2 regions of the Pseudomonas sp. PS02290 genome follow, and region 1 is predicted to be linked to the other one. Evidence: riboswitches for the same ligand, from Rfam matches in the RefSeq annotation. Region 1 holds a riboswitch; the other holds the start of a gene.
What was found. Region 1 has a riboswitch for cobalamin ahead of QMX88_RS21830 (CbtB domain-containing protein). Riboswitches for the same ligand answer to the same signal wherever they lie in the genome.

Region 1 (10,697 bases):
AGGCCGATTGACACCATAGCAAGATTTTTGACGCGTCCTTGGATCGATTATCTATAAGCCTAAGATCGAAACGTGCTTAGCAGCGTGGCCTGAGATAGACGGCGATCGGGCGTGCGCTGCCAAGGCATTGCAGGAGTTTGGCCCAAGCGCGGCGAGGAAGCGCGATCGGACCGACGCTTAAAATAAATCAAGAAATTTCAGAAATGGGTGTGACTCAGCCGTGGGGGACGGTCATCAGTACAAGTAGCAACACAAGTAGCAATACGCGTAACCACCGAGCGAAACGCCCGCCGCCGGTGCCAACGGATACGGGCACTTTGAGGACAGTCCATGAACGCCCCCTTGCGCTTCAACGATGCTTTGCTGATTGCCGGTCACGCCTTTGAACCCTTCCAGTGCGTGGCTTGGGCCCCGCAGGACGGCAATGGCGAACTGAGCCTGACCGTCGTCGACCGCACCAGCACCCGCATTGGCCGCAAGCAGATCCCCAGCAGCGCCTACTCCGATCCGAAACAACTGGCGCAGTTCCTGGAACAGGCCCGTGCCGAGATCAGCGGCGAAGGCTACAGCCTTGAGCCGTGGACCATGCCCGCCTGAAGACCTGCTGATCTAACCCCTGCCGACGACGCGCGCTCAGCGCTCGTCGATGTGGCGGTAGTCGGCGTCCAGCTGCGCGGCGATGTCCCGGGCGCGGCCCAGTCGAATGGGCCCGCGCTCGATATCGATCAGCAGCACGGGGCCGCCGAACAAGGGAAGCGGCTGCGCCGGTCGTGCTGATAGCGTCGGCATGTCTTTGACGCGCCCGTCCGTGAGAATCAGCACCCGTTGCTGTTCAGCCGGGCAGCGCTTCTGCCGTTTTGCAGACCAGTCCGCCGCCTGATTGATCGCGTCGAACAGCGGCGTGCCGCCCCCAGCGCCCAATGCATCCAGCCAGGGTTGCAACGCGGCGCTGGCTTTCAAGCCCTGATGCTGCCAGCGCGCGCCCTTGCCGCTGGCGGTGAGCAACGCCAGCCTGGCGCGCTGCCGATACGCATCATCGAACAACCCCGCCAATAAACCCTTCGCCTGACTCAACGCCTGATTGCGCCGGGTCGATGCCGACGCGTCGACGATCACCAGCCAGAGCTGCTCCGGCCGGCGACTGCGGGGCTGACGTACCAGATCGTCACGAACCCGAGGGCGGCCGCGCAGCAAGGTCGGCAGCCAGGCAATGGCGCCCTCCGCACCGGGGCGGGCAGCGCCGTTTCTACCGCCGACCAGTGCGCCCGGTCGAGGGCTGGCATTCGCCCCCTTGGACAGGCGGGGGCGAATGCCTAGGGCTTTTTTGGCCAGTGGGGTACTTCTTTGCGACTGCCCGCCTGCACGCTGCGGGCGGGCAACTCACCCCAACTGCCCTCGCCTGTTTCTGGCGCTTCGTGCTGCGGCTGAGCGCCGTTGTCGGCTCTCGGCGGGCTTTGCTCCGATGACGCAGGCGGCCGGGATTGGGGCTGATGGGGCGGTTGCGGCTCGCGACGGCGATGGCGCAAGGCGAATTCGGCCACGGCGTCGATGTCGGTTTCGGTGATCCGAGCACCGCCGCGCCAGGCAGCATGGGCACGGGCCGCGCGCAACCAGACCAGATCCGCACGCAAACCGTCGACCCCGGCCGCAAAGCAACGCTCGGTGATCAGGCCCAGACTGACATCATCCAGCTCGATGTTCGGCAACAGGCTTCGGGCGGTTTCACACCGCGCCTTTAACGCCTGCTGCTGCGGGGCCCAGTGCTGGCAGAACGCTTCAGGTGCGGCGTCGAAATCCAGACGGCGGCGAATGATCTGCCCCCGCTGTTCCGGCAATGTCTGCCCGCTCAACGCCACGTTCAGGCCGAAACGGTCGAGCAACTGCGGGCGCAGTTCGCCTTCTTCCGGGTTCATGGTGCCGATCAGCACAAAGCGCGCGGCATGGCGATGGGAAATGCCGTCGCGCTCCACCAGATTGACCCCGCTGGCGGCCACGTCCAGCAGCAGGTCGACCAGATGGTCCGGCAGCAGATTGACCTCATCGACGTACAGCACGCCGCCGTCCGCCCTGGCCAGAACCCCCGGCGAGAATGCCGCGCGGCCTTCGCCCAGCGCCGCGTCGAGGTCCAGCGTGCCGACCAGGCGCTCTTCGGTTGCACCCAGCGGCAGCGTGACGAACTGACCGCTGGCCAGCAGATCCGCCAGCCCTCGGGCCAGGGTCGATTTGGCCATGCCCCGCGGGCCCTCGATCAGCACGCCACCAATTTTCGGGTCGATGGCGGTCAGGCACAGGGCGAGCTTCAGGTCATCGGCACCGACGACGGCAGCGAGGGGAAAATGTGGGGTGTCGGTCATGGTCGGTTCTCGTAAAGCCGCGGGTCAATCACGGTGTTCAATCCAGTCAGGCGTCTGCACGGGCTGCTGTGCAGGCCCTCATTCACGCTCATGACTCTTCGATGTCCAGCAACAGATTCTCCAGCGCCTCGCGGTACTCGCCCGGTTCCTGCCACAGGCCGCGCTGCTGCGCCTCGAGCATGCGCTCGGTCATGTCCCGCAGCGCATCCGGGTTGTGCTGCTGGATGAAATCGCGGGTCGAGGCGTCCAGCAGATAGGCATCGGCCAGGAGCGCGTATTGGTGATCGTCGATCAGCTCGGTGGTAGCGTCGAAGGCGAACAGGAAATCCACCGTCGCCGCCATCTCGAACGCACCCTTGTAGCCGTGGCGCTTGACCCCTTCGATCCACTTCGGGTTGGCCGCCCGGGAGCGCACCACCCGGTTGAGCTCTTCCTTCAGCGTACGGATCTTCGGCAGATCAGGCTGGCTGTGGTCGCCGTGATAACTGGCGACTTTCTCGCCGGACAGGCTTTCCACTGCCGCCAGCATGCCGCCCTGGAACTGGTAGTAATCGTTTGAATCCAGCACATCGTGTTCGCGGTTGTCCTGGTTCTGCAGCACCGCCTGAACCTGGCTCAGCCGCTTGGCAAAACCGTCACGGGCCGGCGTGCCTTCGTCGCTGCCGCCGTAGGCGTAGCCGCCCCAGTTCAGGTAGACCTCGGCGAGGTCTTCGCGGCTCTGCCACAAGCGCCCGTCGATGGCGTTCTGTACCCCTGCGCCATACGCGCCTGGCTTGGCCCCGAAGATGCGCCAGCCAGCCTGCTTCGCCGCTTGCTCGGCATCCAGACCGTCGCGCTGCAATTGCTCGCGCTCCTGGCGCACGCGGGCGGCCAGCGGGTTCATGTCGTCGGGCTCGTCCAGTGCTGCGACGGCCTGCACTGCGGCGTCGAAAAGGCGGATCAGGTTGGCGAAGGCGTCGCGGAAGAAACCGGAGACCCGCAGGGTGACATCGACCCGCGGCCGGTCGAGCAGGCTCAGGGGCAGGATCTCAAAGTCATCGACGCGCTGACTGCCCGTCGCCCACACCGGACGCACGCCCATTAGCGCCATGGCCTGGGCGATGTCATCACCGCCGGTGCGCATGGTCGCCGTACCCCAGACCGAAAGCCCCAGTTGACGTAGATAATCACCATGATCCTGTAAGTGCCTCTCCAGCAACAGATTTGCCGACTGGAAACCAATGCGCCACGCGGTCATGGTCGGCAGATTGCGCACGTCCACGGAGAAGAAGTTGCGCCCGGTGGGCAGCACGTCCAGCCGTCCACGACTGGGGGCGCCGCTCGGCCCGGCCGGGACGAATCGCCCACTTAATGCGCCGAGCAGGTTCGACATCTCGGCAGGACCGCAGGCGTCGAGGCGAGGGATAACCACTTCATGCAGGGACTGAACAACGTCGGACAAGCTGTTGTTTTCTAACCGATTACTGAGAGGCACGCCGCTGGCAATCTGCTCAATCATCTGCGCGGCCAACAGCTCCAGCCGCTCACGGGTATCACCCGTCGTGCGCCATGATTCAGCGCTGACTTCATGTAATGCGTGAGGTTTGTCGCCGGTCCATGGCGCACCGAGATCACAGTCCAGCGGGTCGAAATCCAGCGCCAGCGCCTGACTCAACGCCCGCAGCAGACTGGCCTGACCGCCGCGACCATCGCCGCGAGGCACGCGCACCATGGCCAGCAGCGTGTCGATGCGCAGCCGGCCGGTGGGCGACTCGCCGAATACGTGCAAGCCGTCGCGGATCTGCGACTCCTTCAGGTCGCACAGGTAGGTGTCCAGACGCGGCAGCCACACGGCGGCGTCGGCCTCGCTGTTGGCGTCCCCGTCCATCGCCAGTTCGCGGTCGATGTGGGTCTCGCGCACCAGCCTGAGAATGTCTTTTTGCAGCTCCCTGGCGCGGCGCGGATCAAGCAGCTGCGCTTCGTAATATTCGTCCGCCAGCAGTTCAAGGTCGCGCAACGGACCGTAGGTTTCGGCGCGGGTCAGCGGTGGCATCAAGTGGTCGATGATCACCGCCTGGGTGCGGCGCTTGGCCTGGGCGCCCTCGCCCGGATCGTTGACGATGAACGGGTAGATATTCGGCATCGGGCCAAGGATCGCGTCCGGCCAGCAATACTCGGACAGACCGACGCCTTTGCCCGGCAGCCATTCCAGATTGCCGTGCTTGCCGACGTGGATGACAGCGTGAGCGCCATAGCGTTTGCGCAGCCAGAAGTAAAACGCCAGATAGCCGTGGGGCGGGACCAGATCAGGGTCGTGATACACCGCGCTGTGGTCCACGTTGTAGCCACGCGCCGGTTGAATGCCGACGAAGGTCATGCCGAAACGCAGGCCGGCGATCATCATCCGCCCGTCCCGACACATGGGGTCGGTGTCAGGGGCGCCCCATCGCGCGATGACTGCATCGCGATTGGCTTGCGGCAGCGCTTGAAACGCCGCCCTGTACTCGTCCATGGCCATGCTCTGGTGGCACGGCCGTCGATCGAGGCTGTCCGGGTCATTGGTGACGCCGCCGAGCAAGGCGTGAATCAGCGCAGTACCGGTCTCGGGCAAGTCCTCAACAGGGTAACCCTCCGCCTGCATGGCCTTAAGGATGTTCAGCGCGGCCGCTGGCGTGTCGAGGCCGACGCCGTTGCCGATGCGCCCGTCGCGGGTTGGATAGTTGGCCAGAATCAGCGCTACGCGCTTGTCGGTGTTGGCGGTGCGGGCGAGCAGCACCCAGCGCCGGGCCAGTTCGGCGACGAAATCCATGCGCTCCGGCTGGGCGCGGTAGCAAACCACGTCGGACTGACTGCGCTCGCTGTGCCAGGCCAGGTCCTTGAAGCTGATTGGCCGGCTGATGATGCGCCCGTCCAGTTCCGGCAGCGCGATGTGCATCGCCAGGTCTCGGGGGCCCAGCCCTTGGGCGCTTGCCTGCCAGGCGGGTTCGTTGTCCTGGGCGCAAATGGCCTGAATGACCGGGATGTCTCGGCGAAACGGCCGAACATCCGGCGCTTCCGGGCTGGATTGGGCGAAGCCGGTGGTGTTGAGAATCACCTCGCAATCCACCTCGTCGAGCCAGTCCTGTATCGCGCTCATGCAGCCGGCTTCCTTCAGGCTGGCGACGGCAATCGGCAACGGGTTCAGGCCCTGGGCCGACAAGCGCTCGCAGAACACATCGATGAAGCCGGTGTTGGCAGCCTGCAGGTGGGAGCGATAGAAAAGCACGGCCGCGACCGGCTGATCGGCGCGCCAGTCGGCCTGCCAGCGGGCCAGGTCGGCGTTGGCGTTCTGCGGGTGATAAATCACGGTGCGCGGCAGGGTCTGCGGCTCGGCCCACGGGTAGTCGCCGCCCAGCCAGCGTGTGGCGATGAAATTGAACAGCGCCAGCGCGTTGTGCTTGCCGCCCTGACGCAGGTAATGCCAGAGACGCTCGCGGTCTTCGACGGATTCCGTGCTCAGGCCGCTCAGCTCGGGGTCTGGCCGATCACAGCCCGGGATCAGAATCAGCTTCACGCCTTTCGCGGCCAGCTCCACCAGCCGCTCGACGCCGTAACGCCAGTAGCCGATGCCGCCGTGCAGGGAAATCAGGATGACTTTGGCGTGGCGCAGCACCTCGTCCACGTACAGATCCACCGACGCATGGTTTTGCACCTGCATCGGGTTGGCCAGGCGCAGGCTCGGGTAGCTATCCGGCAATTGCCGCGCGGTTTCAGCCAGCAGCGCCAGATTCGAGTCGGCGCTGCACAGGATCACCAGCTCGGCGGGCGTCTGGCCCAGGTCAGCGATGCTGTCGTCGGGGACGAAGCCGCCGGGCTGTGTACGCAGCAGGTGCATGGTTAGCCTTTTATGCCTGAGACTGCGTCGCGCAATTGCGCTTCAAGGACGCCGGCGTCGAGTTCCTGGCCGATCAGCACCAAGTGGGTTTCCCGGGCTTCGTCTGCTTTCCAGGCGCGGTCGAAATGCTTGTCGAAACGCGTGCCGACACCTTGCACCAACAAGCGCATGGGTTTGCCGGGAATGGCGGCGAAGCCTTTGACACGCAGGATGCCGTGCTGGACGACGGCCTGGGTCAGCGCGTCGAGCAACAGCGATTCGTCGGCCTGGGGAAGCGTGATGGAAATCGAGTCGAAGGCGTCATGGTCGTGATCATCATGATCGTCGCCTTCGTGGTGATCGTGGTGGGTCTTGCGCCCGTCGATGTGCAGCTCGGATTCGGCGCCCAGGCCCAGCAATACGCTGATCGGCAGCTGGCCCCTGTTCGCTTCGACGATCTTCACCGCCGGCGGCAGTTCTTCGGCGACTTCGGCACGCACGGCGGCGAGAGCATCCGCGTCGAGCATGTCGGCCTTGTTCAGCACGACGAGGTCGGCGCTGGCCAGTTGGTCGGCGAACAGTTCGTGCAGCGGCGATTCGTGATCCAGGTTCGGATCGAGCTTGCGCTGGGCGTCGACTTGGTCCGGGAACGCGGCGAAGGTGCCTGCGAGCACGGCCGGGCTGTCGACTACGGTGATCACGGCGTCGACGGTGCAGGCGTTGCGGATTTCCGGCCACTGGAAGGCTTGGACCAGGGGTTTCGGCAGGGCCAGACCCGAGGTTTCGATGAGGATGTGATCGAGGTCGCCACGACGGGCAACCAGTTCCTGCATCACCGGGAAAAACTCTTCCTGAACGGTGCAGCACAGGCAGCCGTTGGCCAGTTCGTACACGCGACCGACGGCTTCTTCTTCGGTGCAGCCGATGGTGCATTGCTTGAGGATGTCGCCATCGATGCCCAGTTCGCCGAATTCATTGACGATGACGGCGATGCGTCGGCCTTCGGCGTTGTCGAGCATGTGCCGCAGCAAGGTGGTTTTGCCCGAGCCGAGAAAGCCGGTGACGATGGTGACGGGGAGTTTGGCCAGTGTTTTCATCGGTTGCCCTCAGGCGTGCGGCGGGGCAACGAGGACGAAAGCAGCGCAGGCCGGTGGAAGCAGGCGCGCGGTTCGATTCGCCACCGGATCACCCCGCCCGGTTGTAGTGGAATTCCTCGGCCGCTTGCAGGCGGTCCGATTCGAGGCAGGTCTCCTGGCTCACGGCGGCCGGTCGCTGATAGGCATCATCAGGCGACCGGTATTCATCGCGCCTTCCCGCTCGCGCAGTGGCTGTGCAATGAAGCTGTCCGTTTACAGTTGCGGGGGCAGCTGCGGCTTGATACCGCATTCCCTTCTTAGCGCCGGTGGCCTTGGTAGTTGATAAAGGCGCCCGGCGAACCTCAAGTGCGCAAGGCTACGCAGTGACTGGAGGCCGGTCAATCGCGCTTTGCAATGATCGCCGCACCAATTGACGCACCGATCGCTGCATTGATTGACGCATCGGCTGAAGGGCCGATTGACGAGCCAAACAGCCCGTGGTCTGCTACACACCTTGTTACGGGTGCCCTTCACAGGGTGAAACGGGAAACCGGTGCGTACAGACCTTCGGGTGTGTATCAGTCCGGTGCTGCCCCCGCAACGGTAAGCGAGTGAAGAGTCAGATCCACTGTGTCGGCAACGATATGGGAAGGCGATTCTTGAAGGCACGACGGCTGTCACGGCTGATGCATGTGCCCCTCGCGAGCCCGGAGACCGGCCCGATAACGCTACATAACACAACCCGCGGTGGGCGGGCGCTGTTGATCACTGCCGGCCTTCGCCTGCGGAGTCTTCGCGTCTTTCCGTCCGCTGAATCCACTTCAGAGGGAAGCGCCATGTCCATCAGCACACCCCGCCAGACGTCCGGCACCAGCACAAACACCACAACAGCCGTGACCGCCACCCAAAGCCAGCGCCTTGTCGCCGCCGTCAGCGCGATGTTTCTCGGTGCGTTTCTGGTGTACTTCGCCGGTTTCTCCCACATCGATGCGGTGCACAACGCAGCACACGACACCCGCCACAGCTCCGCCTTCCCGTGCCATTGAGACCCGCCGCCATGTTCAAGCGAATTGCGCAAACGGCCGGGTTCACCGGACTGCTCGCCGCCCTGTTGTTGACGCTGCTGCAGAGCTTCTCGGTGGCGCCACTGATCCTGCAGGCGGAGACCTACGAAAAGGCCCCGGCTGCTGAGATGCACGAGCACGCCGAGGGTGCGATGGCCGGCCACGTCCATGACGCCGAAGCCTGGGAGCCGGAAGACGGCTGGCAGCGCGTGCTGTCCACCACCGGCGGCAATCTGGTGGTCGCGGTCGGCTTCGCCCTGATGCTGGCGGCGCTGTACACCCTGCGTACGCCGACCAGTGCCCGCGAAGGCGTGCTGTGGGGGTTGGCCGGTTATGCGGTGTTCGTGCTGGCGCCCACTCTCGGTTTGCCGCCCGAGCTGCCCGGCACTGTCGCGGCAGACCTGACACAACGGCAGATCTGGTGGGTCGGCACCGCCGCCTCCACGGCTGCAGGCCTGGCGTTGATCGTGTTTGCCCGGCACTGGCTGTTGAAGGCCTTGGGCGCGGTGATCCTGGTGGTGCCGCATATCGTCGGCGCGCCGCAACCGGCGGTGCATTCGGCACTGGCGCCGGAAGCCCTTGAAGCGCAATTCAAGATCGCGTCGCTGCTGACCAATGCGGTTTTCTGGATTGCCCTGGGCTGGATCAGCGCCTGGTTGTTTCGGCGCAATGAAGCGACCGCGACGCACGTCGGTTTGAAGCCTGCTCTGTGAATGAAGTGCGCGATCGGCCGCTGTGGGTGGTCGGTCTGGGCTGCCAGCGCGGCTGTTCGGCGCTGGAGCTTCGGCAGTTGATGGAGGATGGGTTGCGGGAGGGTCGTCTTCAGCTGAAAGACGTTGCCGCCCTCGCCTCCATTGACGGCAAGTCGGCTGAGGTAGGGCTGCTGGTACTGGGTCATGAGCTGGGGCTGACGATCGGGTTTTTCAGCGCGGGTGATCTGGCGGCTTACGAGGCACAGCTGACTTACCGTTCGGACATAGCTTTCGAACGCACCGGCTGCTACGGCGTGGCAGAAAGCGCGGCGCTGGCGATGGTGACACGGTTGACCGGCGCGCCCGCGACCTTGGTCATCCCCCGCCGAAAAAGCCCCCACGCGACCTTTGCTCTGGCAACCGCAAACGTTAGGGTTGGAGCAATCTCATAGGCCGGCTCAACCTTGTAGGACCGGCTAGAACTGTAGGACCGGCTTTAGCCGGGAAGGCGTCAGTGGTCCCACCGCAGATTTTGCTGGTGTGCCCGAGGGCCCCTTCCCGGCTAAAGCCAGTCCTACAAAGTCAGACCGAGTGCGCTCAGGGAGAATGCATCCGACGAGCCACTGCTCAAATGAACCCCAATCAGGACACCCCATGACTGTTTTTTTCATCGGCGCCGGCCCCGGCGATCCGGACCTGATCACTGTCAAAGGCCAGCGGCTGATCCGCTCCTGCCCGGTGATCATTTACGCCGGTTCCCTGGTGCCTGAAGCGGTGCTGGAAGGTCATCAGGCAGTTCAGGTCACCAACAGCGCTCCATTGCACCTTCAGCAGATCATCGAGCTGATGAAATCCGCTCATGCACAGGGCCAGGACGTGGCGCGTGTGCATTCCGGCGATCCGAGCCTGTATGGCGCGGTCGGCGAACAAATCCGCTGCCTGCGCGAGCTGCAGATCCCCTTCGAAATCATCCCCGGCGTCACCGCCACCGCCGCCTGCGCCGCGTTGCTCGGGACAGAGCTGACGCTGCCGGACATCTCCCAGAGCGTGATCCTGACCCGCTACGCCGACAAAACCGACATGCCCGAAGGCGAAAGCCTGGGCGATCTGGCACGGCACCGGGCAACCATGGCGATCCATCTGGGGGTCAATAACCTCGGCAAGATCGTCGCCGAGCTGACGCCGCACTATGGCGCCGACTGCCCCATCGCCGTGGTGCATCGCGCCAGCTGGCCGGATCAGGATTGGGTCACCGGCACACTGGCAGACATCGAGGAGAAGGTGCGGATCAAGGGATTTCGTCGCACCGCGCTGATCCTGGTGGGTCGGGTACTGGGCAACGACGTGTTCAGCGAGTCATCGCTGTATCGCGCGGGCCATGCCCATGTGTTCAGGCCCTAGCGTGCGCCTCTAGACCTTGGCGAGCGCCCACAAAAAAGCCCCGAACCCGTCGGGGCTTGCCTGCAACACCATACTTCCTGGTATCACACGTTGACTCAGTAGTACGCGTTTTCTTTCTGAGTGTGGTCGGTCACGTCACGCACACCGGTCAGCTCGGGGATGCGCTCCAGCAATGTGCGCTCGATGCCTTCCTTGAGCGTGACATCTGCCTGACCGCAACCCTGGCAACCACCGCCAAACTGGAGAATGGCGACATTTGCCTCATCTTCTTCCACCAC
Region 2 (10,697 bases), on a different contig from region 1:
CATATAACCGCTGACGATGATGGTGTCGTAACCGTCGGCCTGCAATGGCGTGGTATTGACCGAAAAGCCTTCGGACGACATCACCGCCCCGCCGCTTTCCGACACCAGATGAAAGGAGTACGCCGCCTCGCCCTGCATCAGGTTCGCGCAGGTCAGCACGGACCCGACCGACAGGCTAAGGGACTGAAATTGCGGGTACACCACCAGCGCAACGCTATGCATGACACCTCTCAGAATGATCAGCCGACCGCAGATCCTGTGGGAGCGACCGGGGTGGCGCTCCCACAAATCAATCGCACATCAGCGCCAACGTCACCAGCACCAGGGTTTCCAGCAGTTCGAGCATCGCGCCAGCGGTGTCGCCGGTAGTGCCGCCCAGCCGTTGCATCATCACCCGACGCAGCCAGAAGAAGCCACACGCTGTCACCACCAGCACCCACGCCGCGGCGCCGCCACCGATGAGCACGCAGACCACCGCCACCGCCGCCAGCACCCGCACGCCCGTCTTGCGCGGCAGGTGATCGGCCAGCGCCTGGCCCAGCCCGCCGGCGCGCACATACGGCGTGTTCAGAAACAGCGCCAGCATCGCCGCGCGGCCAATCACCGGGGCCAGCAGCAGGCCAACGCCCGTGTGCGCCTCAATCAACGCCAGCAGCGCGCTGAATTTCAACAACAACACCACCGCCAGCGTGACTACCGCAATCGGGCCGCTGCGCGGATCCTTCATAATGAGCAGCGTGCGTTCGCGGTCGCCGAAACCACCGAGCCAGGCGTCGGCGCTGTCGGCCAGGCCATCCAGGTGCAGCCCACCGCTGAGCATCACCCATGCCGCCAGCAGCAAAGCGGCATGCAACAACATCGGCGCTCCGTCGAGCAGATGATTCAGCGCCATCAACAGCACGCCGAACAGCAAACCCACCAGCGGGTAAAACAGCAGCGAGCGCCCCGATTCCTGGGGCGTCGGCATGCCCGGCAGGCGAATCGGCAGGCTGCTGAGGAACTGCAAGGCGATCCGGAACGGCAGCATTTAAACCTCCGTCAACTCACCGTCGGCCTGAACGGCGAGACCGAACATACCACCGTGGGCCACGGTGACCTGCAGCAAGTGTTCGCGGGGCAGACCGCGGGCGCGGGCCAGCAGCAAACGCATCACCCCGCCATGGCTAATCAGCAGAATGCGCTGTCCGTCATACGCCCGCTGCAACCGCTCAACAGCGGTCAGCACGCGGGTGGCAAATACCTGAACAGGCTCGCCATTGGGCGGCGTAAACCCGTACGGATCTTCCCAGAAACGTCCCAACCCCGCAGCATCGGTTTCCATCAATTGCGCAGGGCTCTGGCCTTCCCAGTCACCGAAATGCAATTCCTGAAGTCCGGCTTCCAATTCTACGGGCAAGCCCAGCCGCCCGGCCAGCTCGTCGGCGAAACGGGCGCAGCGTTGCAGTGGCGAGCTGACGATCCGGTCCCAAGGCCCACGATCAGCCACCGCCGCACGCATCTGCTGCCAGCCGATGTCGGTCAGCGCGTCGTCGATGCTGCCGCGCAGGCCGCCGCCGAATTCGGTTTCACCGTGGCGCAGCAAATCCAGACGCAGCGTCATGCCGGGCGATCTGCCACGGCGGCTTCGGCGAAGGTCGCCATGCCTTTATGCAGCTCGCAGGCCAGACGCAACAATGGCACCGCCAGCGCCGCGCCACTGCCTTCGCCCAGACGCAATTCCAGGTCCAGCAACGGCTCGGCCTGCAGCGCGTCCAGCACCAGGCGATGGCCCGGCTCGGCACCGCGATGGCCGAAGAACAACCACTCCCGGCACGACGGATTAATGCGCACCGCCACCAGCGCCGCCACGGAACAGATAAAACCATCGACCAGTACAGCGATGCCCTCCTGCGCGCAGGCCAGATAGGCGCCGCCCAGCGCCGCGACTTCAAAACCACCGAGGGCGCGCAGACTGGACAGCGCGTCACCGACAGAAGCGGCATGCAGCCGCAGGGCACGTTCGATCACTTGCGCCTTGTGGCTCACGCCTTCGGCATCCAGGCCGGTGCCGGGGCCGGCCAGCGAGGCGGCGGCGCAATCGAGCAACGCGCACGCCAGCGCACTGGCGACGGTGGTGTTGCCGATGCCCATTTCGCCGCCGATAAACAACTCGGCGCCTGCGGCCTTGGCGCGCAGCACGCTGTCGCGACCGCCATCGAGCGCAGCGTGAAGTTGCGCCTCAGTCATCGCCGGGCCCTGGGCAAAATTCGCGGTGCCCGGGCCGAGGTTGAGGTGCCGCACGCCCGGCAAGTCCAATGGGGCAACGGTGCCCAGATCGACTACGTCCAGCTGCGCCGACAGCTGCCGCGCCAACACGCTGATGGCCGCGCCGCCCATGATGAAGTTGTGCAGCATCTGCCCGGTGACTTCCTGGGGGTAGGCCGAAACCCCTTCAGCGACCACGCCGTGATCGCCGGCAAAAATCGCGATCCAGACCTCATCGACCTCCGGTTTCAGGCGACCCTGCAGGCCGGCCAGTTGCACCGCTACCTCTTCCAGCCGACCCAAAGAACCGGTCGGTTTGGTCAGTTGCTGCTGACGGGCCAACGCTTCTTCGCGGCTGGCGTGATCGACTTCTCGGGCAGGCGCGAGCCACCAGGCGGTACTCATAGTGCGGGTCCTTTCAGGATCATGGGCAGTCCGGCGACGGTGAACACCACGCGCTGGCAACGTTCGGCCAGCGCCTGATGCAGCCAACCGGCTTCATCGACATAACGACGGGTCAGCTCACCGAGGGGCACGACGCCCAGCCCGGTTTCGTTGCTGACAAAAATGATTTCGCCCGGCAGTTCCGCCAGGCCATCGAGCAAGGCTTCGCGCTCTTGAACCAGCCGCTGCGGATCGTCCAGCATCAGCAGATTGGTCAGCCACAGGGTCAGGCAATCCACCAACAGGCAGCGGCCCTCCCCGGCGTTTTCCCGCAGAACGCGCGCCAGTTCGACAGGTTCTTCGACTAGCCCCCACTCCGCCGGACGACGCTCGCGGTGCACGGCGACGCGCTGGTTCATTTCGCCGTCCAGAGGCTGACTGGTGGCGATGTAGATGACGTCGAGGCCGCTGTCGCTGGCGAGCTTTTCAGCCAGCCGACTTTTGCCGGATCGTGCGCCGCCGAGGATCAATTGCAGCATCAGGGTTGCTCCAGGCCGCAGAGTTCACGCAGTAATGTGCCGTCCAGGTGGGTTTCCACCAGATCGGCCAGGCGCTCGATGTCGCGCTCGCGCAGGGCGTGGTAATCCACCAATTGCACATTCTGCAGCCCGGCCCATCGCAGCAACGCGCTGCTCGACGCAGGATTCTCGAACAGCCCGTGCAGGTACGTGCCGAGCACTTGGCCGTCAGGACTGCACGCGCCATCGCAACGACCGTCGGCCAGCTGGACCAACGGACGCTCCAGCGCCGCGCCGGTGGTCACGCCGGCATGAATCTCGTAGCCGCTGACGTCGGCGTCTTCGAGGGTCAGCCGCCCGCTCACATTGCGCAGCTGTTTCTCTTCTTCCAGCACCGTGCTCAGGGCCAGCAGCCCCAGGCCCGGGCTTGAACCCGCCGCGCCTTCCAGTCCGTGCGGGTCGTGCAACTCTTCGCCCAGCATTTGCAGGCCACCGCAGATGCCCAGCACTTTGCCGCCGTAACGCAGGTGGCGGCTAATGGCGGTGTCCCAACCGTTGGCGCGCAGATAGGCGAGATCGCTGCGCACGCTTTTCGAGCCGGGCAGGATGATCAGGTCAGCGCCGGGAATCGCCTGCCCAGGGCCGACGAATTGCAGATTGACCTGGGGGTGCAGGCGCAGCGGGTCGAAGTCGGTGTGGTTACTGATGCGCGGCAGGACCGGCACGATGACAGTGAGCACCTGCTCGGCCTTGTCGGTCTGGCGCTGATCGAGGCCGTCTTCAGCCTCCAGATGCAAGTCCATCACGTAGGGCAGCACGCCCACCACCGGTTTGCCGGTGCGCTGTTCGAGCCAGTCGAGGCCGGGCTGAAGCAGCGCGATGTCGCCGCGAAAGCGATTGATGATGAAACCTTTGACCCGCGCCTGTTCGCTGGGCGACAGCAATTCCAGCGTGCCGACCAGATGGGCAAACACCCCGCCGCGATTGATGTCCGCCACCAGCAGCACCGGGCAATCCACTGCCTCGGCAAAGCCCATGTTGGCGATGTCGCCGGCGCGCAGGTTGATCTCGGCCGGCGACCCGGCGCCTTCGACCATGACCACCGGCCAGCCCTCGCTGAGGCGGCGATGGGAAGCGAGTACGGCCTGCATCGCGATGGCTTTGTAGTCGTGGTAGGCGACGGCGTTCATGGTGGTGACGGCGCGCCCGTGAATGATCACTTGCGCGCCCGTGTCGCTGTTGGGTTTGAGCAGCACCGGGTTCATGTCGGTGTGGGGTTCGAGGCCGCAGGCCTGGGCTTGCACGGCCTGGGCGCGGCCGATCTCGCCGCCGTCCGCGGTCACTGCGCTGTTGAGCGCCATGTTCTGCGGTTTGAACGGCACGGTGCGCACGCCCTGTCGGGTCAGCCAGCGGCACAGCGCCGTCACCAGCGTGCTTTTACCGGCGTCGGACGTGGTGCCCTGCACCATCAGGGTTTTGCCGATGTTCATGGGCGCTCCCGGGAGAATTCGCTCAGTGCCTGTTCCAGACGCTGCCAGTCGGCGTCCTCGCGGGGCAGGCCGAAACGCAGGCTGCTGTTGTTGTTGCTGTTGTTAATAAAAAGCCGCAGAAGGATGCCCCGGTGTGCGCAGAACTCATACAGTTCTTCCGCCAGCGGCGTGATCAGCCACTGAAACAGCGCGCAGCCGCCCTTGGGCGCGAAGCCGTGGCGGCTGAGCACATCAACCAGACGCTGACTGGCCTGCTCGGTGCGCTGGCGCTGGCGTTGATGCCCGGCCACGTCGTTGAGACAGGCCTGACCGATGATGCGGGTTGGCCCGCTGACGGACCAAGGTCCGATCTGCCGCGCCATGACTTTGAGAAAGCGCGGCTCCGCCAGCACAAAACCCAGGCGCACACCGGCCAGCCCGAAGAACTTGCCGAACGAGCGCAATACGATGAGCCCCGAACGCTGGGTGTAAGCCGCCAGGCTCAACTCCGGCGTGTTGTCCATGAACGCTTCGTCGACCACCAGCCAACCACCACGCTGGGCCAGCCGCGTGTGCCATTCCAGCAGGCGTTCGGGCGTGAGGCTCAGGCCGGTGGGGTTGTTCGGGTTGACCACGACGAGCACATCAAGGGTGTCGATGAACCGCTCCACTTCGTGCTCAAGCACTTCGCGCACCAGAAAACCGGTGTTGCGCCAGGCCTCGGCGTGCTCGGCGTAGCAGGGCGACAGCACACCGACCTTGCCGGCCTGGCGCAGACGCGGCAGCGCCTGAATCGCCGCTTGGGAACCGGCCACCGGCAGTACGTCCGTGGCGCCGTAGTAGCGGCGGGCGGCGGCTTCCAGACCGTCATCGGTTTCCGGCAGGCGCGCCCAGGCCGCTTCCGGGATCGCCGGGATTGGCCACGACCACGGCGAAATCCCGCTGGACAGGTCCAGCCAGTCCGCCTCATCAATGCCATATTTCAGGACTGCGCCACGCAATCGGCCGCCGTGTTCAAGCATAGAATTCTGTCCCCAGACACAAAATCAGCAACCACAGCCACACGCCGCGCTGCACCAGTTGCCAGCCTCGATCGATGGAGTCCGCGTCCGCCGGCACGCCTTCGCCCAGGGTCGCGCGCTCATGCAGCTCGCCGTGATAAATCGCCGGGCCACCCAGCTCGACGCCCAGCGCACCGGCGCCGGCGGCCATCACCGGGCCTGCGTTGGGGCTGTCCCACTTCGGGGCCTGGGTGCGCCAGCAGCGCAGGGCCAGTCGGGTGTTGCCCAGCAGCGCGTAGGTCAACGCCACCAATCGTGCAGGAATGTAGTTGAGCAAGTCGTCGATTTTCGCCGCCGCCCAGCCGAAGCGTTCGAAGCGCTCGTTGCGATAGCCCCACATGGCGTCGAGGGTGTTGCTCAGGCGATAGAGCACAACGCCCGGCGCGCCCAGCACGACGAACCAGAAGATCGCCGCGAACACCGCGTCGCTGCCGTTTTCCAGCACCGATTCGGTGGCCGCACGGGCCACTTCGGTGCTGTCCAGCTCGGCGGTCTGGCGACTGACCAGATAGCCGACGCGCCGACGCGCTTCGGGCAGATCGTCGCTGCGCAGCGCCTGGGCGACCGGCTCGACGTGCTCGCCCAGACTGCGCAGACCCAACGCGCAGTACAGCGCCAGCACTTCCACCAGCCAGCCAACGAACGGCAGCCAGCTGAGCAACGTGGCGATCAGGGTCAGCGGAATCACGGCGATGAACCACGCCGTCACGCCATGGCTGCGCCAGCCCCGGCCGGCAGCATTCAGGCGCTGTTCGATGCGCTCGGCAAAACGGCCGAACGCCACCAGCGGGTGGTTCCGTTTTGGCTCGCCGAGCAACGCGTCCAGCGCGACCCCGGCGACGCTCAATAACGCCACACTCATGCAATCACTCCCCATGTGTTCTCGTAGACCAACTCTTGCAACGCGCGCGGCTGCGCCCAGCCCTCCAGCACCAGCATCGGCGCCGGGTAAAATTCCTTGACCGGGCCGAGGCACAGGATCGCCAGGGGTTTTGAACCGGTTGGCATCTTCAGCAGATCCGCCAGGGCCTGGGGATCGAACAGCGACACCCAGCCCATGCCCAGGCCCTCGGCACGGGCCGCCAGCCAGAGGTTCTGGATCGCGCAAGACAACGACGCCATGTCCATTTCCGGCAGGGTCCGGCGGCCGAAGATGTGTTTGTCGCGGTCGTCCATCAACGCAGCGACCAATACCTCGGCGCAGTCGCTGATGCCCTCGACCTTCAGCTTCATGAAATCGTCGGACCGCTCGCCCAAGGCTTCGGCGGTGCGAATGCGTTCCTCCTCCACCTGCGCCTGAATCTGCGTGCGCAAGGCCGGATCGGTGATGCGCAGGAAACGCCACGGCTGCATCAAACCGACGCTCGGCGCGTGGTGGGCGGCTTCGAGCAGACGGGCCAGCAACTCCGGCGCGACGGTGCCCCCGCAGAAGTGACGCATGTCGCGACGCTCGGCGATGGCGCGGTAAACGGCGGCGCGTTCGGGGTCAGTGAAGGTGTGTTCAGTCATGGCTCGCCTGTCCCGCGCGTGAAACACAGCAATCACCTGCGATGCGCCCCATGTAGGAGTGAGCTTGCTCGCGAAAGCGGTTTTTCAGACAAGGAGTGGGATCGGACGCGCCCACTTCGCGAGCAGGCTCGCTCCCACAGAATGCGGCGGTTGAATTAGATGGGCTCATGGCAAAAACAGCGCCGCCATCGCCTGGGGATTCGAGGGGAAGTAGAAATGCACGTAGGACGCAGTCATGCGCCCTTCGCGGTACACCGCTTCGGCGCCGCGCCCGCCATTGGGGCTGAGGCCGCGGGCGATGGGAGTCAGCTCGGTGCTGGTCAGGGAGTGGTGATAGGTGTGGCCGCGCAGGGTGCCTTCCGGCAGCTCGACCGATTGCAGGGCCAGGGCGGCCAGACGCTTTTGCATCACGGCTTCCCCCTTGAGCAAGCCCACCCCTTCGGCGCGCTGGCCGTCGACATCGGTCAGGGCATCGAGCAGATACAACATCCCGCCGCATTCGGCGAGCAAGGGTTTGCCGGCGGCGTGGTGCGCGCGAATCGCGGCGAGCATGCTGTGGTTTTCCGCCAGCGCCGTGTGATGCAGTTCCGGGTAACCGCCCGGCAGATACAGGCTGTCGGCGTCGGGTAATTCGCGGTCGCGGATCGGCGAAAAGAACGACAGTTCGGCGCCCATCTCCCGCAACAGGTCGAGGCTGGCACCGTAGAAAAACGCAAACGCCTCGTCGTGGGCGATGGCGATTTTCACGCCGGCCAGCAGCGGTTCGGCCGGCACGAATTCCGGCGCGGTAAAGGTCACGGACGGTGGCAACGTGGCGTCGCAGGTGCTGGCCAGCGCGGTGGCAGCAGCGTCGAGGCGCATGTCCAGATCATTCAGTTCGCTCGCCTGAACCAGCCCGAGGTGCCGGCTGGGCAGCTCAATGCCGGTTTCACGGGACAACGCGCCGTACCAGCGCAGGCCTTCGGTCAGGCTGCCTTCGAGCAACTGCGCGTGGCGCACTGTGCCGACGCGATTGGCCAGCACGCCGGCGAATGGCAGATCCGGCTGATAGCGCGCCAACCCCAGCGCCAGGGCGCCAAAGGTCTGGGCCATGGCCGTGCCGTCAATCACCCCCAGCACCGGCACGCCGAAACGCCGGGCCAGGTCTGCGCTGGACGGCGTACCGTCGAACAAGCCCATGACGCCTTCGATGAGGATCAGGTCGGCGTCGGCGGCGGCTTCCCACAACAGGCGCCGGCTTTCGGCCTCGCCGATCATCCACATGTCCAGTTGGTACACCGGATGGCCGCTGGCGCGTTCGAGAATCATCGGGTCGAGAAAGTCCGGCCCGCATTTGAACACCCGCACCTTGCGCCCCTGATTGCGATGCAGACGGGCCAGTGCGGCGGTGACGGTGGTTTTGCCCTGACCGGACGCGGGCGCGGCGATCAATACTGCCGGGCAGTGCCGGGGCTGGCGCTCACTCACAGTTCGATGCCTTTCTGCGCCTTGATGCCGGCTTGAAAGGCATGCTTGACCACGCCGATATCGGAAACGGTATCGGACAAGTCGATCAGTTCCTGCTTCGCCCCGCGACCGGTGACGATCACGTGCTGCATCGGCGGGCGTGCCTGCAAATCGCTCAGCACCTGCTCCAGGTCCAGATAGCCGTGCTTGAGGGCAATGTTCAGCTCATCAAGCACGACCATGCCGATAGAGGCGTCCTTGAGCATTTCCCGGGTCACGGCCCAGGCGGCTTCGGCCGCGGCAATGTCACGCTGGCGGTCCTGGGTTTCCCAGGTGAAGCCCTCGCCCATCACGTGGTAACGCACTTGTTCGGGAAAGCGGCGGAAGAACAGCTCTTCGCCGGTGCTGTGGCGGCCTTTGATGAACTGCACGACGCCGCACTGCATGCCATGGCCCATGGCGCGGGCCAGCATGCCGAAGGCCGAGCTGCTTTTGCCTTTGCCGTTGCCGGTCAGGACCAACAGCAATCCGCATTCATTTGGCGCGCTGGAAATGCGCTCGTCCATCACCGCCTTTTTGCGCAGCATGCGCGCCAGGTGGCGTTCGTCACGTTCGGGGGATTCGCTCATCTCAGCTCTCCGCTTGAGGGCAGGTGTGGCAAACGGAGGGCACAGGCAAAGACTGTCAGCAGGCACCGGACAAGGCCCGGCCTGCAGCAGAGCATCGCCCTCCGTGATGCTGTTCGATGGATCAGGCCGGTCTCCGGACTCATGAGTTGCCACAACCGTGGCAGGCCAGGCGCCTTCCCATGCTCAGCGAACACAGTGGCATTGTGCGTGGCCTTGACTCATTTACCGTTGCGGAGGCAGCGCCGGAATTGATCGCACGAGCAATCGCACCGGCTTCCCTGTTTCACCCTGTGGACCAACAAGGTCCCGGGCACCTGAAACATGGCGCGAAGGTTAGAGGGTTGACTGGGGAGCGTCAATCGACCCGTGGGCAGAGCGCCCACGGGTTAACGGGATCTCACCCTGGAGTGCACAGGTGTTCCTGCAGCAACAGCCCATGAACACGTTGCCTCAAAAACGACTATTGCCTGGCCAAGTTCGACGGCTGGATAACGCGCTTGGCATTCAGCCAGGCCTTTTGCCAATAAGGCTTGTCCAGGCTGTCGAGTTTGACGGTGCCGCCGGTGGCCGGTGCATGAACGAATCGCCCTTCCCCGACGTAGATGCCGGCGTGGCTGACGTGGGAGCCGCCGCCCGTGGCGAAGAACACCAGATCACCGGTCTGTAACTGGCTGCGGTCGATGTCCGGGCCACGCAGGGTGATCATTTCCCGCGTGGATCGCGGCAAGGTGATACCGGCAGCGTCGTGGTAGACATAGCCGATCAGGCCGCTGCAATCGAAACCCGAATCAGGCGTGTTGCCGCCCCAGCGATAGGGCGTGCCAACGAGGCCGATCGCGCGCAACAGAACGTCGTCGGCGAGCGGTGAAGAAAACTGGGGAGGAGCGGAGACCACAGGCCGGTAGACGACCTTGCGTGGAGCAGGCGGTGGAGTGCTGGAACATGCGGCCAGCAGCACAGCCAGAGAGGCGACGATCAGGCGAACCGTTAACGACATAAACACGACAACCTGTGCGGGATGCAGCTTACTTTGCCGAGGGCCGGGGTCGCGCGCAAGAGGGGTTAGCCCTTTGCGCGCCCGGAATTAACGGGTTTGGCGCTTGATTGTAGTCGAGCTCATCGCGGTGGTGGTTGCAGGTACCGTTGAGGGTGCCATCGCCAGCGCGCGTTTGGCTTCGATGAACGTCTTGGCCCAGTAAGCATCGTCGAGGCTGTCGACGCGGACACCACCGCTGCGGCGGCTGCTGGAGTGGATGAATTGATCATCGCCCAGGTAGATGCCCGCATGGCTGACACGACCACGGCCGGCAGTGCTGAAGAACAGCAGGTCGCCTGGCTTGAGGTCATTGCGTTTAACGAGAGGGGCGTCGATGTTGATCATTTCGCGGGAGGAACGCGGCAGGCTCATGCCCGCCTCTTCGCGGAAGAGATAACCGA

Region 2: it holds a riboswitch for cobalamin, as region 1 does, so the genes downstream of both, cobO (cob(I)yrinic acid a,c-diamide adenosyltransferase) here and QMX88_RS21830 (CbtB domain-containing protein) in region 1, are expected to answer to the same signal.

Annotation. Positions count from the first base shown of each region.
Region 1 covers NZ_JASCOY010000065.1:13,584-24,280, reverse strand. Annotated here, with positions in the region: gene QMX88_RS21855 (hypothetical protein) at 331-597, shown strand; gene QMX88_RS21850 (vWA domain-containing protein) at 634-1,260, opposite strand; gene QMX88_RS21845 (ATP-binding protein) at 1,314-2,354, opposite strand; gene cobN (cobaltochelatase subunit CobN) at 2,443-6,207, opposite strand; gene cobW (cobalamin biosynthesis protein CobW) at 6,210-7,283, opposite strand; cobalamin riboswitch at 7,411-7,642, opposite strand; cobalamin riboswitch at 7,767-7,999, shown strand; gene QMX88_RS21830 (CbtB domain-containing protein) at 8,099-8,308, shown strand; gene QMX88_RS21825 (CbtA family protein) at 8,320-9,039, shown strand; gene QMX88_RS21820 (cobalamin biosynthesis protein) at 9,036-9,470, shown strand; gene cobM (precorrin-4 C(11)-methyltransferase) at 9,673-10,419, shown strand; gene nfuA (Fe-S biogenesis protein NfuA) at 10,515-10,697, opposite strand, start outside.
Region 2 covers NZ_JASCOY010000008.1:121,814-132,510, forward strand. Annotated here, with positions in the region: gene QMX88_RS06820 (GlxA family transcriptional regulator) at 1-222, opposite strand, end outside; gene QMX88_RS06825 (adenosylcobinamide-GDP ribazoletransferase) at 290-1,027, opposite strand; gene cobC (alpha-ribazole phosphatase family protein) at 1,028-1,600, opposite strand; gene cobT (nicotinate-nucleotide--dimethylbenzimidazole phosphoribosyltransferase) at 1,597-2,649, opposite strand; gene cobU (bifunctional adenosylcobinamide kinase/adenosylcobinamide-phosphate guanylyltransferase) at 2,646-3,167, opposite strand; gene QMX88_RS06845 (cobyric acid synthase) at 3,167-4,636, opposite strand; gene cobD (threonine-phosphate decarboxylase CobD) at 4,633-5,637, opposite strand; gene cbiB (adenosylcobinamide-phosphate synthase CbiB) at 5,630-6,538, opposite strand; gene bluB (5,6-dimethylbenzimidazole synthase) at 6,535-7,185, opposite strand; gene QMX88_RS06865 (cobyrinate a,c-diamide synthase) at 7,351-8,652, opposite strand; gene cobO (cob(I)yrinic acid a,c-diamide adenosyltransferase) at 8,649-9,260, opposite strand; cobalamin riboswitch at 9,368-9,593, opposite strand; gene QMX88_RS06875 (C40 family peptidase) at 9,721-10,257, opposite strand; gene QMX88_RS06880 (C40 family peptidase) at 10,345-10,697, opposite strand, start outside.